3 regions of the Paenibacillus mucilaginosus 3016 genome follow, and region 2 is predicted to be linked to each of the others. Evidence: a T-box and tRNA genes for the amino acid it is inferred to sense, from the RefSeq annotation. Region 2 holds a T-box; the other regions hold tRNA genes.
What was found. The T-box of region 2 lies ahead of tyrS (tyrosine--tRNA ligase). A T-box ahead of a tRNA ligase gene usually reads a tRNA of that ligase, here a tRNA-Tyr.
Positions count from the first base shown of each region.

Region 1: it encodes a tRNA-Tyr, which carries the amino acid that the T-box ahead of tyrS (tyrosine--tRNA ligase) is inferred to sense. The anticodon was not compared.
Region 3: it encodes a tRNA-Tyr, which carries the amino acid that the T-box ahead of tyrS (tyrosine--tRNA ligase) is inferred to sense. The anticodon was not compared.

Region 1 is NC_016935.1:258,823-263,423, forward strand. Features, by position in the region: rRNA gene PM3016_RS01160 (23S ribosomal RNA) at 1-1,124, shown strand, start outside; rRNA gene rrf (5S ribosomal RNA) at 1,222-1,338, shown strand; tRNA gene PM3016_RS01170 (tRNA-Ile) at 1,394-1,470, shown strand; tRNA gene PM3016_RS01175 (tRNA-Ala) at 1,490-1,565, shown strand; tRNA gene PM3016_RS01180 (tRNA-Glu) at 1,582-1,653, shown strand; tRNA gene PM3016_RS01185 (tRNA-Tyr) at 1,663-1,747, shown strand; tRNA gene PM3016_RS01190 (tRNA-Asn) at 1,768-1,843, shown strand; tRNA gene PM3016_RS01195 (tRNA-Val) at 1,847-1,922, shown strand; tRNA gene PM3016_RS01200 (tRNA-Asp) at 1,942-2,018, shown strand; tRNA gene PM3016_RS01205 (tRNA-Phe) at 2,039-2,111, shown strand; tRNA gene PM3016_RS01210 (tRNA-Lys) at 2,127-2,199, shown strand; tRNA gene PM3016_RS01215 (tRNA-Leu) at 2,210-2,296, shown strand; tRNA gene PM3016_RS01220 (tRNA-Gly) at 2,300-2,374, shown strand; tRNA gene PM3016_RS01225 (tRNA-Cys) at 2,387-2,458, shown strand; tRNA gene PM3016_RS01230 (tRNA-Arg) at 2,474-2,547, shown strand; tRNA gene PM3016_RS01235 (tRNA-Pro) at 2,553-2,626, shown strand; tRNA gene PM3016_RS01240 (tRNA-Ala) at 2,785-2,860, shown strand; tRNA gene PM3016_RS01245 (tRNA-Thr) at 2,865-2,937, shown strand; tRNA gene PM3016_RS01250 (tRNA-Ser) at 2,943-3,032, shown strand; tRNA gene PM3016_RS01255 (tRNA-Ser) at 3,052-3,139, shown strand; tRNA gene PM3016_RS01260 (tRNA-Val) at 3,157-3,232, shown strand; tRNA gene PM3016_RS01265 (tRNA-Thr) at 3,238-3,312, shown strand; tRNA gene PM3016_RS01270 (tRNA-Ser) at 3,352-3,440, shown strand; tRNA gene PM3016_RS01275 (tRNA-Leu) at 3,482-3,564, shown strand; gene glcT (glucose PTS transporter transcription antiterminator GlcT) at 3,848-4,601, shown strand, end outside.
Region 2 is NC_016935.1:6,313,316-6,317,916, forward strand. Features, by position in the region: gene PM3016_RS25870 (TVP38/TMEM64 family protein) at 1-46, opposite strand, end outside; gene rpsD (30S ribosomal protein S4) at 376-975, shown strand; gene tyrS (tyrosine--tRNA ligase) at 1,190-2,449, opposite strand; T-box leader at 2,511-2,800, opposite strand; partial or broken gene PM3016_RS25885 (transglycosylase domain-containing protein) at 3,013-4,601, shown strand, end outside.
Region 3 is NC_016935.1:1,597,762-1,602,362, forward strand. Features, by position in the region: rRNA gene PM3016_RS07100 (23S ribosomal RNA) at 1-2,167, shown strand, start outside; rRNA gene rrf (5S ribosomal RNA) at 2,264-2,380, shown strand; tRNA gene PM3016_RS07110 (tRNA-Ile) at 2,424-2,500, shown strand; tRNA gene PM3016_RS07115 (tRNA-Ala) at 2,520-2,595, shown strand; tRNA gene PM3016_RS07120 (tRNA-Glu) at 2,613-2,684, shown strand; tRNA gene PM3016_RS07125 (tRNA-Val) at 2,693-2,768, shown strand; tRNA gene PM3016_RS07130 (tRNA-Thr) at 2,774-2,849, shown strand; tRNA gene PM3016_RS07135 (tRNA-Tyr) at 2,860-2,944, shown strand; tRNA gene PM3016_RS07140 (tRNA-Asn) at 2,963-3,038, shown strand; tRNA gene PM3016_RS07145 (tRNA-Val) at 3,043-3,118, shown strand; tRNA gene PM3016_RS07150 (tRNA-Met) at 3,140-3,216, shown strand; tRNA gene PM3016_RS07155 (tRNA-Asp) at 3,229-3,305, shown strand; tRNA gene PM3016_RS07160 (tRNA-His) at 3,340-3,415, shown strand; tRNA gene PM3016_RS07165 (tRNA-Gln) at 3,429-3,503, shown strand; tRNA gene PM3016_RS07170 (tRNA-Lys) at 3,512-3,584, shown strand; tRNA gene PM3016_RS07175 (tRNA-Leu) at 3,602-3,687, shown strand; tRNA gene PM3016_RS07180 (tRNA-Leu) at 3,701-3,787, shown strand; tRNA gene PM3016_RS07185 (tRNA-Gly) at 3,793-3,867, shown strand; tRNA gene PM3016_RS07190 (tRNA-Cys) at 3,882-3,952, shown strand; tRNA gene PM3016_RS07195 (tRNA-Arg) at 3,963-4,036, shown strand; tRNA gene PM3016_RS07200 (tRNA-Pro) at 4,042-4,115, shown strand; gene PM3016_RS07210 (sensor histidine kinase) at 4,568-4,601, shown strand, end outside.

The sequences.
Region 1 (4,601 bases), 2.7 Mb from region 2:
GCGACTGTTTAGCAAAAACACAGGTCTGTGCGAAGCCGCAAGGCGAAGTATACGGGCTGACGCCTGCCCGGTGCTGGAAGGTTAAGGGGAGCGGTTAGGAGCAATCCGAAGCTGTGAACCGAAGCCCCAGTAAACGGCGGCCGTAACTATAACGGTCCTAAGGTAGCGAAATTCCTTGTCAGGTAAATTCTGACCCGCACGAATGGCGTAACGACTTGGGCGCTGTCTCGACGAGAGATCCGGTGAAATTTTAATACCTGTGAAGATGCAGGTTACCCGCGACAAGACGGAAAGACCCCATGGAGCTTTACTGCAGCTTGATATTGGACTTTGGTACGATCTGTACAGGATAGGTGGGAGCCTGAGAAGCCTGAGCGCCAGCTTGGGTGGAGGCGCCGTTGGGATACCACCCTGATCGTATCGGAGTTCTAACCTGGTACCGTGATCCGGTACGGGGACAGTGTCAGGTGGGCAGTTTGACTGGGGCGGTCGCCTCCTAAAGCGTAACGGAGGCGCCCCAAGGTTCCCTCAGAATGGTTGGAAATCATTCGAAGAGTGCAAAGGCATAAGGGAGCTTGACTGCGAGACAAACAGGTCGAGCAGGGACGAAAGTCGGGCTTAGTGATCCGGTGGTACCGAATGGAAGGGCCATCGCTCAACGGATAAAAGCTACCCTGGGGATAACAGGCTTATCTCCCCCAAGAGTCCACATCGACGGGGAGGTTTGGCACCTCGATGTCGGCTCATCGCATCCTGGGGCTGAAGTAGGTCCCAAGGGTTGGGCTGTTCGCCCATTAAAGCGGTACGCGAGCTGGGTTCAGAACGTCGTGAGACAGTTCGGTCCCTATCTGTCGCGGGCGCAGGAAATTTGAGAGGAGCTGTCCTTAGTACGAGAGGACCGGGATGGACGTACCGCTGGTGTACCAGTTGTTCCGCCAGGAGCACGGCTGGATAGCCAAGTACGGACGGGATAAGCGCTGAAAGCATCTAAGCGTGAAGCCCCCCTCAAGATGAGATTTCCCAGTATGTAAGACCCCTTGTAGACGACGAGGTTGATAGGTTCGGGGTGGAAGCGCGGCAACGCGTGGAGCTGACGAATACTAATCGGTCGAGGGCTTATCCACAAGCTTCCGTAAGGAAGCGGCGGCAGTAATATAGATGTTAGATCTTTAGCTAGCAGTTTTCGTTTCCAGTTTTCAAGGTGCAAGCCTTGAACAACCGTTTGGTGATGATGGCGGAAGGGAACCACGCGTACCCATCCCGAACACGAACGTTAAGCCTTCCAGCGTCGATGGTACTTGGACCGCAGGGTCCTGGGAGAGTAGAACGTCGCCAAGCAGCAGCCCCTGTAAGCCCGCCTATGGGTGGGCTTTTTCATGCGGCTATTTCATAAGGGCCCTTAGCTCAGCTGGTTAGAGCGCACCCCTGATAAGGGTGAGGTCGGTGGTTCGAGTCCACTAGGGCCCACCATATAACTTTATAATCGCATGGGGCCATAGCTCAGCTGGGAGAGCGCCTGCCTTGCAAGCAGGAGGTCAGCGGTTCGATCCCGCTTGGCTCCACCATGATTTTATCTAGTATGGCCCGTTGGTCAAGGGGTTAAGACACCTCCCTTTCACGGAGGTAACAGGGGTTCGAATCCCCTACGGGTCATGTTATCCTGGAGGCTTAGTGAAGTGGCTAAACACGGCAGACTGTAAATCTGCTCTCATCGAGTTCGGTGGTTCGAATCCATCAGCCTCCACCACTTCTTTTCAGTAATCTTATTCCCTGATAGCTCAGTTGGTAGAGCACTCGACTGTTAATCGAGTTGTCACAGGTTCGAGTCCTGTTCGGGGAGCCATATGGAGGCTTAGCTCAGCTGGGAGAGCATCTGCCTTACAAGCAGAGGGTCGGCGGTTCGATCCCGTCAGCCTCCACCATATCGTTTTACTTTGGCTTGGAGCCGTGGTGTAGAGGCCTAACATGCCTGCCTGTCACGCAGGAGACCGCGGGTTCGAATCCCGTCGGCTCCGCCATTTTTAATCTCTTGAAGTAAGGCTCGGTAGCTCAGTTGGTAGAGCAGAGGACTGAAAATCCTCGTGTCGGCGGTTCGATTCCGTCCCGAGCCACTTTCTTTTCCCCAAGAGCCATTAGCTCAGTTGGTAGAGCACCTGACTTTTAATCAGGGTGTCGTAGGTTCGAGTCCTACATGGCTCACTTTTTTTATGCGGTCGTGGCGGAATTGGCAGACGCGCTAGATTCAGGTTCTAGTGGTGTAACAGCCGTGGAGGTTCGAGTCCTCTCGACCGCACCACCTGCGGAAGTGGCTCAGCGGTAGAGCATCGCCTTGCCAAGGCGAGGGTCGCGGGTTCGATTCCCGTCTTCCGCTCCAATTATAAAATTCGGCGCTGTAGCCAAGTGGTAAGGCAGGGCTCTGCAAAAGCCTTATCCCCGTGTTCGACTCCGGGCAGCGCCTTTTTTATAGATCTGTGTTCCCTTAGCTCAGCTGGATAGAGCGTTTGACTACGAATCAAAAGGTCGGGAGTTCGAATCTCTCAGGGAACGCTTGACGGGATGTAGCTCAGCTTGGTAGAGCACCTGGTTTGGGACCAGGGGGTCGCATGTTCAAATCGTGTCATCCCGATAAAAGCAAGGAGCCCAGGCGCGGGCTCTTTTGCTTATGAAATTGATGGATGTTTCCGTTTCTCAGGGTAACGCTTCCAAGGCTTCAGTTGCCATCTGAGGAAAGAGCTTTGGGTTTCTTTTTCGGAGAAAGTTGATGTATAATAAGTTCTGTAGCACGGGGCCATAGCTCAGCTGGGAGAGCGCCTGCCTTGCAAGCAGGAGGTCAGCGGTTCGATCCCGCTTGGCTCCACCAATATGCTTCCATAGCTCAGTAGGTAGAGTGCATCCATGGTAAGGATGAGGTCACCGGTTCGATCCCGGTTGGAAGCTTTTGTGGAGAGGTGTCCGAGTGGTCGAAGGAGCACGACTCGAAATCGTGTAGGCGTGTGAGCGTCTCGTGGGTTCGAATCCCACCCTCTCTGCCAGATTTCTGTTTAGATGCATGGAGAGATACCCAAGTGGCTCAAGGGGACCCTCTGCTAAGGGGTTAGACTGCGCAAGTGGTGCGAGGGTTCGAATCCCTCTCTCTCCGGTTTCTTATAATAATACGATCGCTTAGCTCAGCTGGGAGAGCATTACCTTGACAGGGTAAGGGTCGGCGGTTCGATCCCGTCAGCGATCACCAAACATGCCGTCGTAGCTCAGCGGTAGAGCAACGCACTCGTAATGCGTAGGTCGGAGGTTCGATTCCTCTCGACGGCACCAGACCAGTACCGGGTCCGATCCCTGTGGCGGGGATCCTATGGAGAGGTGTCCGAGCTGGCCGAAGGAGCACGATTGGAAATCGTGTAGGCGTCACAAGCGTCTCGAGGGTTCGAATCCCTCTCTCTCCGTTGGCAGCATCCAAGCCCGCGGCCGTTGGCCGCGTAACCGAGCGGTTGTGGTGGAATGGCAGACACGCTATCTTGAGGGGGTAGTGGGCTTACGCCCGTGGAGGTTCGAGTCCTCTCAACCGCATACAAGTAACGACAACATGGCTGCATTACGCAATACGCAGCCCAGAAAGAAGAGCCCGAGCGGCTCTTTTTTTCGTATCCCGGGTTTTTGCGTAACGTCCCTGCATTATCGTGGGGGAGCATAGTTGGTCGCCGAATAGATGCATGGACGAGGGGCATGTGGACTGCAAGGATTTCAAGGAAGTGTGGCATGCTGGGGTTACTTTGGAAGCAGGAAGAACTCCTTGTACAACCCCGGCTTTTTTGGTATCCTTAGCGAATTAGGGAGTTTGAGAGGTGCTGGCGTGGAAAGCCTTCAGGTACGCAAAGTATTGAACAACAACGTCATCATCGCGGTCCACCCGGAGTACGGAGAGACGGTGGTGATCGGTAAAGGCATCGGGTTCAGCCGGAAGCAGGGGGATGCCATCGCCCTGGACAGCATTGAGAAGATGTTCATCCTCACCAATGAGAAGGCGAAGGAGCAGTATAAGCTCCTGATGCATCAAGTGGATGAGAAGCTGATTGAAGTCATGAACGACGTTATTTTCTATATATCGCAGCACGCCGGGGCGCCGCTCAATGAGCAGATTCACATTGCGCTTACGGACCATATTGCCTTCGCGATCAAGCGGTACAGGCAGCACATTCCGATCCACAATCCGTTTCAGTATGAGACCCGGGAGCTCTACCCGCGGGAATACCTGCTCGCCCAGCACGTCATTGATGAGATCAACCGGCGTCTTGGAGTTCAGCTTCCGGAAGACGAAGTGGGATTTGTGGCGCTTCATATTTACAGCGCTATCACAAACCGTCATGTCGTAGAGGTCAAGGAGCATTCGAGACTGGTCACCGATCTCATCGATCTCATTGAGCGCAAGCTGGAGATCAAGATCAAGAAGGACAGCCTGGATTATGCGCGTCTGCTGCGTCATCTTATGGTAGCGCTTGAGCGGATCCGCCGCGGCGAGCGGGTAGAAGAGCCCACGAAGATTGCCGAGATTATCAAAAATGAGTACCCCGAGATGTATTCGTTTGCATGGACGCTGATGAAGGTGA
Region 2 (4,601 bases):
GGGAGCGCAGTGTGTCCGACAGATGCTGTATATCCCACTCACCCATGCAGCGTCCCCCTCTCCCTCCCTTATTGTACCAAAAATATGCGGTCTTCTCGACTCTGCGGAAGGCGTGTCCCCTCCACTTCCCTTTCGCTCAATTTGCCGCTTCCTTTACTTGACACGCACCTACTCTATCTTATAGAATTAGAAGTCGAGAATGAGTACTGATCCGCTCAAGTGCGGACTGACTTATTTATGGTGGAAGTCGGTGTCACCCTCTATAGGTTTTGTTGCTGTCGGGACCGCGGCTGGGTTCTTCCCGTACAGATGCGCAAAATCGGGCACAAGCTTCACCCGAATCCTAACTTTACTTATAAAGGAGCCCACCATACAATGTCACGTTACACAGGTCCTAAATTCAAACTCTCCCGCCGCCTCGGTATTTCCCTGAGCGGTACCGGCAAAGAACTCAAGCGTCCGTTCCCTCCAGGTCAGCACGGCCCAGGGCAGCGCAAGAAAATGTCCGGCTACGGCGTACAGCTGCAGGAGAAGCAAAAGCTTCGTCACATGTACGGTCTGAACGAGAAGCAGTTCCGCAACCTGTTCGACAAGGCTGCGAAAATGCAAGGGATCTCCGGTGAGAACTTCATGTTCCTGCTCGAGAGCCGTCTTGACAACCTCGTATACCGTCTGGGTCTCTCCAACTCCCGTGCAGGCGCACGTCAGCTGGTTTCCCACGGTCACGTAACGGTGAACGGCAAGAAAGTCGACATCGCGTCCTACCTGGTTTCCACTGGCGACGTAATCGGTCTTCGCGAGAAGAGCCGCAACCTGTCCGCAGTGAAGGAAGCTCTCGCGAACCGCAACTACCTGCCGGCTTACCTCGAGTTCAACGAAGCTGCAGTTGAAGGCAAGTACGTTCGTCTTCCTGAGCGTTCCGAGCTCGCACAAGAGATCGACGAAAAGCAAATCGTCGAGTTCTACAGCCGTTAATCTTCGGCTCACCGAAACAAGCTGCCCGCTTATGCCGGCAGCTTGTTTTTTTGTTGGGGCGCCGCTGGGGTGCCGGGCCGGGATATCCGGACATTTTCTTGCGCTGCCCTGGGCCGTGGTTTCTCCAGCCATAAAAAAGGCAAGCAGCCCGCTCCGCCGGAAATGTCCGGAGAAGCGGGCTGCTTGGCATGATGCCGGGGAGGTTCATCCCCGATTATTGGAACTTCACCAGGTAGTAGTTGCGCTTGCCCCGGCGGATGACGAGGAAGCGGCCTTCGAGGCCGTCGGCGGAACGGACAACCTTATCGAGCTCCGTCGTCTTGACGCCGTTGATCGAGACGGCGCCGCTCTCCACATCCTGGCGTGCCTGCCGCTTCGAAGGGACCGCCTTCACCTGCACGAGCAGGTCCAGCAGCGCGATCTCCGCGCCGGCTTCGAGCTCGGTGGAAGGCACATCGCTGAACGCCTGTTCGATCTCGCTGCCGGAAAGGGAGCCCACATCCCCGCTGAAGAGGACGGTGGAGATGCGGATGGCGCTCTCGGCCGCCTCGGCGCCGTGAACGAGCGTCGTCATCTCTTTGGCAAGCACCCGCTGTGCTTCCCGCTTCTCCGGCGCTTCCTTCACCTGACGCTCCAGCTCGCCGATCTCATCCGGAGACAGGAACGTGAAGTACTTCAGGAACTTCACGACATCATTGTCGTCCGTGTTGATCCAGAACTGGTAGAACTGGTAAGGCGTCGTCTTCTCCGCATTCAGCCACACGGCGCCGCCTTCCGTTTTGCCGAACTTCGAGCCGTCGCTCTTCGTTACCAGAGGCACCGTCAAGCCGAAGGCCTGATTGCCGTTCGTCTTCCCGATGAGCTCCAGCCCCGCCGTGATGTTGCCCCATTGGTCGGAGCCGCCGATCTGCAGGGTGCAGCCCCGCTTCTCATTGAGCTGCTGGAAGTCGTACGCCTGCAGGATCATGTAGCTGAACTCGGTGAAGGAGATCCCCTTCTCGAGACGCGAATCCACGGAGTCCTTGGCGAGCATGTAGTTCACGGTGAAGTTCTTGCCTACGTCACGGAGGAAGCCGATGACATTCAGCTCCGACAGCCAGTCGTAGTTGTTCGCCGTCTGTGCCGGGTTCTTCTGCGCTTCGAAGTCCAGGAACTGCGAAAGCTGGTTTCTCAGCTTCTGCGTCCACTCCTCAACGACTTCCTTCGGGTTCAGCGTACGCTCGGCCGCCTTGCCGCTAGGGTCGCCGATGAGGCCCGTGCCCCCGCCTACCAGCGCTACCGGAATATGGCCGGCCTGCTGGAAGCGGCGAAGCACCAGCAGCGGAAGCAGATGTCCGATATGCAGGGAATCCGCCGTCGGGTCGAAGCCCGCGTAGAGCACCACCGGCTCCTCCGCCAGCTTTTTGGCCAGTCCCTCCCGGTCCGTCACCTGGTTGATCAATCCGCGGAATTCCAAATCGCTCAAAATATCCATTGCCATTACTGCGTCATCCTCTCTATCTTGATAAAAATACAAAAAAAAGCCTTCTCCTCCACAAAGGGACGAGAAGGCTCAGCTCGCGGTACCACCCTAATTAAAGCCCTCCTCCCGGCTGCACAGGGGTCTCCCTGACAGGTCCGGCGGCGGACTTTCACTTCATCATGGATAACGGGCGGTCGGCCCGATCGGAAGCTACGCAAGGGACCCGTGCCATGGCCGGTTCTCCCTCTTCCCCTCCGCTGCTCCGGACGGTAATTCGGATGTCAGGTCAACTGCCGGCTCGCACCACCCGCCGGCTCTCTGAAAGCTGGGTCCCACTCCTACTGAATCCTTCACTGCATTTGGCTTATGGAATTATTAAAACCAGTTATACCACAGGCCCAAAAGACTTGTCAAACCCCGCCGGCGTGTGCAAATTCCCCCGGTTCCCCGCATTATCCCTGAGGGCTTCATCACCGAACCGTCACCGAAGAAGGAGCGGAATCCCATGCCGAACCTTGACGCTTTGTGCTATAATTGTTAAGGAATGTTTGGGCCAGGCAGGAGGAAGCCGTTTCATGGAACTGGATCAAGAGAAAGTAACAGAGAAGCAAACCAAGGAAGCGAAGAAACCCCGCAGTTATAAACGTGCCTTTTTTACCGCAGGAAAAGTGACGCTGAGCGGCATCAAGTGGCTCTTCATCCTCGGGCTGGTCGCCTGCTTTCTGGGAGGAGGCGCCGCCTTCGGCTACGTGACCTCCCTCGTCAAGGACGATCCCGTGCGGAGCAAGGAATCGATGCTGAAGGAAATGCAGGACGACGCGCTGACCGGCTTCGTCTACTTCCGGGACGATTCGGTTGTCGGGCAGCTGAGGACCGAGGAAGACCGGCGGATGGTCGCGCTGAACGACATTCCCCAGCATGTGCTCGACGCCGTCTTTGCCATCGAGGACAAGAACTTCTACGAGCATAACGGTGTCGACCTGAAGGGCACGGCCCGGGCCGTCGTCCAGAAGCTCCTCAAGGAAGACGTGCAGACGGGCGGCAGTACGATTACCCAGCAGCTCGCCCGCCGGGTGTTCCTCACCCTCAGCCGGGACGACAGCCGCAAAGCGAAGGAAATTCTGCTCGCCATGCGGATGGAGCGCCTGATGTCGAAGGACGAGATTCTGCTCGCCTATCTCAACAAGATTCCGTACGGCAACGGCTCGTCCGGCTACAATGTGTACGGGATCAAAGCAGCCGCCAAGGGCATCTTCAACATCGACGACCTGTCGAAGCTCAACCTCGCCCAGGCCGCCTATCTGGCCGGTCTGCCGCAGCAGCCGAGCAACTACTCCGCGTTCACCTCGAAGGGGGAAGTCGACGGGGCGGCCTTCAAACGGGCCGTGCAGCGCCAGCAGCTGGTGCTCCGCCGGATGCTCGAGGAAGGCAAGATCACCGACGCGCAGTACCAGGAGGCGCTGCAGTTCGACCTGAAGAGCACGCTCGCCGAGAAAGTCAAACGGGCCTACACCGAGTACCCTTACCTCATGATCGAGGTGGAGCGGGAGGCGGCCAAGGCGCTGCTCAAGGCGGAGAATCCGAAGCTGGATCCGAAGGAAAGTCCGGAGGAGTACGCCGAGGCGCTGAAGAGCATGCAGACGAAGCTCAGCCGGGGCGGCTACCATGTGTACACCACCATCGACAAGGATATTTACAGCTCGATGCGTGCGATCGCCGCCGACGAGAAGAATTTTACGCCGGAGGACAAGGTCAAGGGCATGGAGCAGATCGGTGCGGTGCTCATGGACAGCAAGACGAGCGCCATTCTCGGCATGATCGAGGGCCGCGACTTCTGGAAGGAGCAGCTCAATCATGCGACGCAGGCTTACCGTCAGCCAGGCTCTACGATGAAGCCGATCGCGGCATACATACCTGCCATGGAGGCAGGCACGATTCAACCGGCCTCGGTTATCGACGATGTGCCGATTATCCTGAAGGACGGCAGCAGAGGCTACCATATCCCGGAGAACTGGGATGACGGGTACCATGGCCTGATCACCGTCCGCCGGGCCTTCAACCAGTCTTACAACATCCCGGCCATCAAACTGTTCCTGAATGACGTGGGTATCGAGAAGGCCTGGACGTTCGCCAACCAGATCGGCGTCACCTCGGTGGGTGAAGA
Region 3 (4,601 bases), 4.0 Mb from region 2:
CTGGAGGCCCGAACCCACGAATGTTGAAAAATTCGGGGATGAGGTGGGGGTAGCGGAGAAATTCCAATCGAACTCGGAGATAGCTGGTTCTCCCCGAAATAGCTTTAGGGCTAGCCTCGGGTTAGCGTTGCGGAGGTAAAGCACTGATTGGGTGCGGGGCCCGCCAAGGGTTACCAAGTCCAGTCAAACTCTGAATGCCGCAAACGTGATGCCCGGGAGTCAGACAGTGAGTGCTAAGATCCATTGTCAAGAGGGAAACAGCCCAGATCATCAGCTAAGGTCCCCAAGTGTGTGTTAAGTGGGAAAGGATGTGGAGTTGCACAGACAACCAGGATGTTGGCTTAGAAGCAGCCACCATTGAAAGAGTGCGTAATAGCTCACTGGTCGAGTGACTCTGCGCCGAAAATGTAACGGGGCTAAACACACCACCGAAGCTATGAGTCCAAGGTGCAAACTTGTTTGCACCCGGGCAGTAGGGGAGCGTTGTATGCGGGTTGAAGGTTGATCGTGAGGACAGCTGGACTGCATACAAGTGAGAATGCCGGTATGAGTAACGAAAAGATCAGTGAGAATCTGATCCGCCGAAAGCCTAAGGGTTCCTGAGGAAGGCTCGTCCGCTCAGGGTAAGTCGGGACCTAAGGCGAGGCCGAAAGGCGTAGTCGAAGGACAACAGGTTGAAATTCCTGTACCACCGTGAACCGTTATGAGCAATGGGGTGACGCAGAAGGATAGTGACGCGAGCTGATGGATGCTCGTCCAAGCAGTAAGGCTGATGTGTAGGCAAATCCGCACATCGTAAGGCTAAGCTGTGATGGGGAGGGAAATTTAAGTACCGAAGGTCATGAGTTCAGGCTGCCAAGAAAAGCCTCTAGCCAGGGAGAAGGTGCCCGTACCGCAAACCGACACAGGTAGGCGAGCAGAGCATGCTAAGGCGCGCGGAAGAACTCTCGTTAAGGAACTCGGCAAAATGACCCCGTAACTTCGGGAGAAGGGGTGCCTCGGTAGGGTGAATAGCCCGAGGGGGCCGCAGTGAAAAGGCCCAAGCGACTGTTTAGCAAAAACACAGGTCTGTGCGAAGCCGCAAGGCGAAGTATACGGGCTGACGCCTGCCCGGTGCTGGAAGGTTAAGGGGAGCGGTTAGGAGCAATCCGAAGCTGTGAACCGAAGCCCCAGTAAACGGCGGCCGTAACTATAACGGTCCTAAGGTAGCGAAATTCCTTGTCAGGTAAATTCTGACCCGCACGAATGGCGTAACGACTTGGGCGCTGTCTCGACGAGAGATCCGGTGAAATTTTAATACCTGTGAAGATGCAGGTTACCCGCGACAAGACGGAAAGACCCCATGGAGCTTTACTGCAGCTTGATATTGGACTTTGGTACGATCTGTACAGGATAGGTGGGAGCCTGAGAAGCCTGAGCGCCAGCTTGGGTGGAGGCGCCGTTGGGATACCACCCTGATCGTATCGGAGTTCTAACCTGGTACCGTGATCCGGTACGGGGACAGTGTCAGGTGGGCAGTTTGACTGGGGCGGTCGCCTCCTAAAGCGTAACGGAGGCGCCCCAAGGTTCCCTCAGAATGGTTGGAAATCATTCGAAGAGTGCAAAGGCATAAGGGAGCTTGACTGCGAGACAAACAGGTCGAGCAGGGACGAAAGTCGGGCTTAGTGATCCGGTGGTACCGAATGGAAGGGCCATCGCTCAACGGATAAAAGCTACCCTGGGGATAACAGGCTTATCTCCCCCAAGAGTCCACATCGACGGGGAGGTTTGGCACCTCGATGTCGGCTCATCGCATCCTGGGGCTGAAGTAGGTCCCAAGGGTTGGGCTGTTCGCCCATTAAAGCGGTACGCGAGCTGGGTTCAGAACGTCGTGAGACAGTTCGGTCCCTATCTGTCGCGGGCGCAGGAAATTTGAGAGGAGCTGTCCTTAGTACGAGAGGACCGGGATGGACGTACCGCTGGTGTACCAGTTGTTCCGCCAGGAGCACGGCTGGATAGCCAAGTACGGACGGGATAAGCGCTGAAAGCATCTAAGCGTGAAGCCCCCCTCAAGATGAGATTTCCCAGTATGTAAGACCCCTTGTAGACGACGAGGTTGATAGGTTCGGGGTGGAAGCGCGGCAACGCGTGGAGCTGACGAATACTAATCGGTCGAGGGCTTATCCACAAGCTTCTGCAAGGAAGCGGTGGCAGTAATATAGATGTTAGGTTTTCAGCTAGCAGTTTCGTTTCCAGTTTTCAAGGTACAAGCCTTGAACAACCGTTTGGTGATGATGGCGGAAGGGAACCACGCGTACCCATCCCGAACACGAACGTTAAGCCTTCCAGCGTCGATGGTACTTGGACCGCAGGGTCCTGGGAGAGTAGAACGTCGCCAAGCGGTCCCGTTTAAGTGGGGAAAAGGTATCAATGAGACTTCATAAGGGCCCTTAGCTCAGCTGGTTAGAGCGCACCCCTGATAAGGGTGAGGTCGGTGGTTCGAGTCCACTAGGGCCCACCATATAACTTTATAATCGCATGGGGCCATAGCTCAGCTGGGAGAGCGCCTGCCTTGCAAGCAGGAGGTCAGCGGTTCGATCCCGCTTGGCTCCACCATGATCTTTATCTAGTATGGCCCGTTGGTCAAGGGGTTAAGACACCTCCCTTTCACGGAGGTAACAGGGGTTCGAATCCCCTACGGGTCAGTTCCCATGGAGGCTTAGCTCAGCTGGGAGAGCATCTGCCTTACAAGCAGAGGGTCGGCGGTTCGATCCCGTCAGCCTCCACCACTTATGCCGCTGTAGCTCAATTGGTAGAGCAACTGACTTGTAATCAGTAGGTTGGGGGTTCAAGTCCTCTCGGCGGCACCATAGTTTTTTCGGAGGCTTAGTGAAGTGGCTAAACACGGCAGACTGTAAATCTGCTCTCATCGAGTTCGGTGGTTCGAATCCATCAGCCTCCACCACTTTCTTTTCTGTAGTATTCCCTGATAGCTCAGTTGGTAGAGCACTCGACTGTTAATCGAGTTGTCACAGGTTCGAGTCCTGTTCGGGGAGCCATTATGGAGGCTTAGCTCAGCTGGGAGAGCATCTGCCTTACAAGCAGAGGGTCGGCGGTTCGATCCCGTCAGCCTCCACCATAAATAGTTCTTTATCACTGACGCGGGGTGGAGCAGCCCGGTAGCTCGTCGGGCTCATAACCCGAAGGCCGCAGGTTCAAATCCTGCCCCCGCAACCAATTTCTTTGTGTGGAGCCGTGGTGTAGAGGCCTAACATGCCTGCCTGTCACGCAGGAGACCGCGGGTTCGAATCCCGTCGGCTCCGCCATTCTTCTTTTACATCGGTTCGGTTTTAATTTTTGGCGGTCGTGGCGAAGTGGTTAACGCACCGGTTTGTGGATCCGGCATTCGAGGGTTCAATTCCCTTCGACCGCCCCATTTTTTAACCTATTGGGGATTAGCCAAGCGGTAAGGCAACGGACTTTGACTCCGTCATGCCTAGGTTCGAATCCTAGATCCCCAGCCATTTGGTATGAGCCATTAGCTCAGTCGGTAGAGCACCTGACTTTTAATCAGGGTGTCGTAGGTTCGAGTCCTACATGGCTCACTTTTTTAACTTTATATGCGGTTGTGGTGGAATGGCAGACACGCTATCTTGAGGGGGTAGTGGGCGTAAGCTCGTGGAGGTTCGAGTCCTCTCAACCGCACCATCTAATTTTATATGCGGTCGTGGCGGAATTGGCAGACGCGCTAGATTCAGGTTCTAGTGGTGTAACAGCCGTGGAGGTTCGAGTCCTCTCGACCGCACCATCTTTGCGGAAGTGGCTCAGCGGTAGAGCATCGCCTTGCCAAGGCGAGGGTCGCGGGTTCGATTCCCGTCTTCCGCTCCATTTTTACTTAATAAGGCGCCATAGCCAAGTGGTAAGGCAGAGCTCTGCAAAAGCTTTATCCCCAGTTCGAATCTGGGTGGTGCCTTAGCCTTTATGTTCCCTTAGCTCAGCTGGATAGAGCGTTTGACTACGAATCAAAAGGTCGGGAGTTCGAATCTCTCAGGGAACGCTTGACGGGATGTAGCTCAGCTTGGTAGAGCACCTGGTTTGGGACCAGGGGGTCGCATGTTCAAATCGTGTCATCCCGATAATGAAGTACAAGAAAGAGTCCATGCGAATGGGCTCTTTTTGTTTTACACTCCCTCTTGGCCCAAAGGGATGGGTGAACCAATGGCCGGCGCCTATGCTTATGAATGACAACAAAGAAATGGCTCGGGATAAGCCGCGGTGTGTACCATGAAGGACAGCGGCGCAGTATGGCCGCTGAATACGGGTGGTCCAGCATCGCCATGCGGCTTTACGCGCTCTGGGAGATGTGCGCGTTGGTGAAATGGCAGCATGCGAATGGGGGGAAGGGCTGGGAGGAGTCAAACCTGCTGCGGCATGTCCATGAATTTTTTTTCCAGTATCCGACGATTTTGGAGTATTTTCGAATACAGGCTTTGTTCGGCAAATAGAATATGATATTTTAATAGTAATAGGATAATAGGTGATGAGACAGCAGCGTCTGTCAGTATAATTGACGCAGGGTGGAGGCAGTATGGCGGAATTTGACAAGGAACTGCAAGTGATCA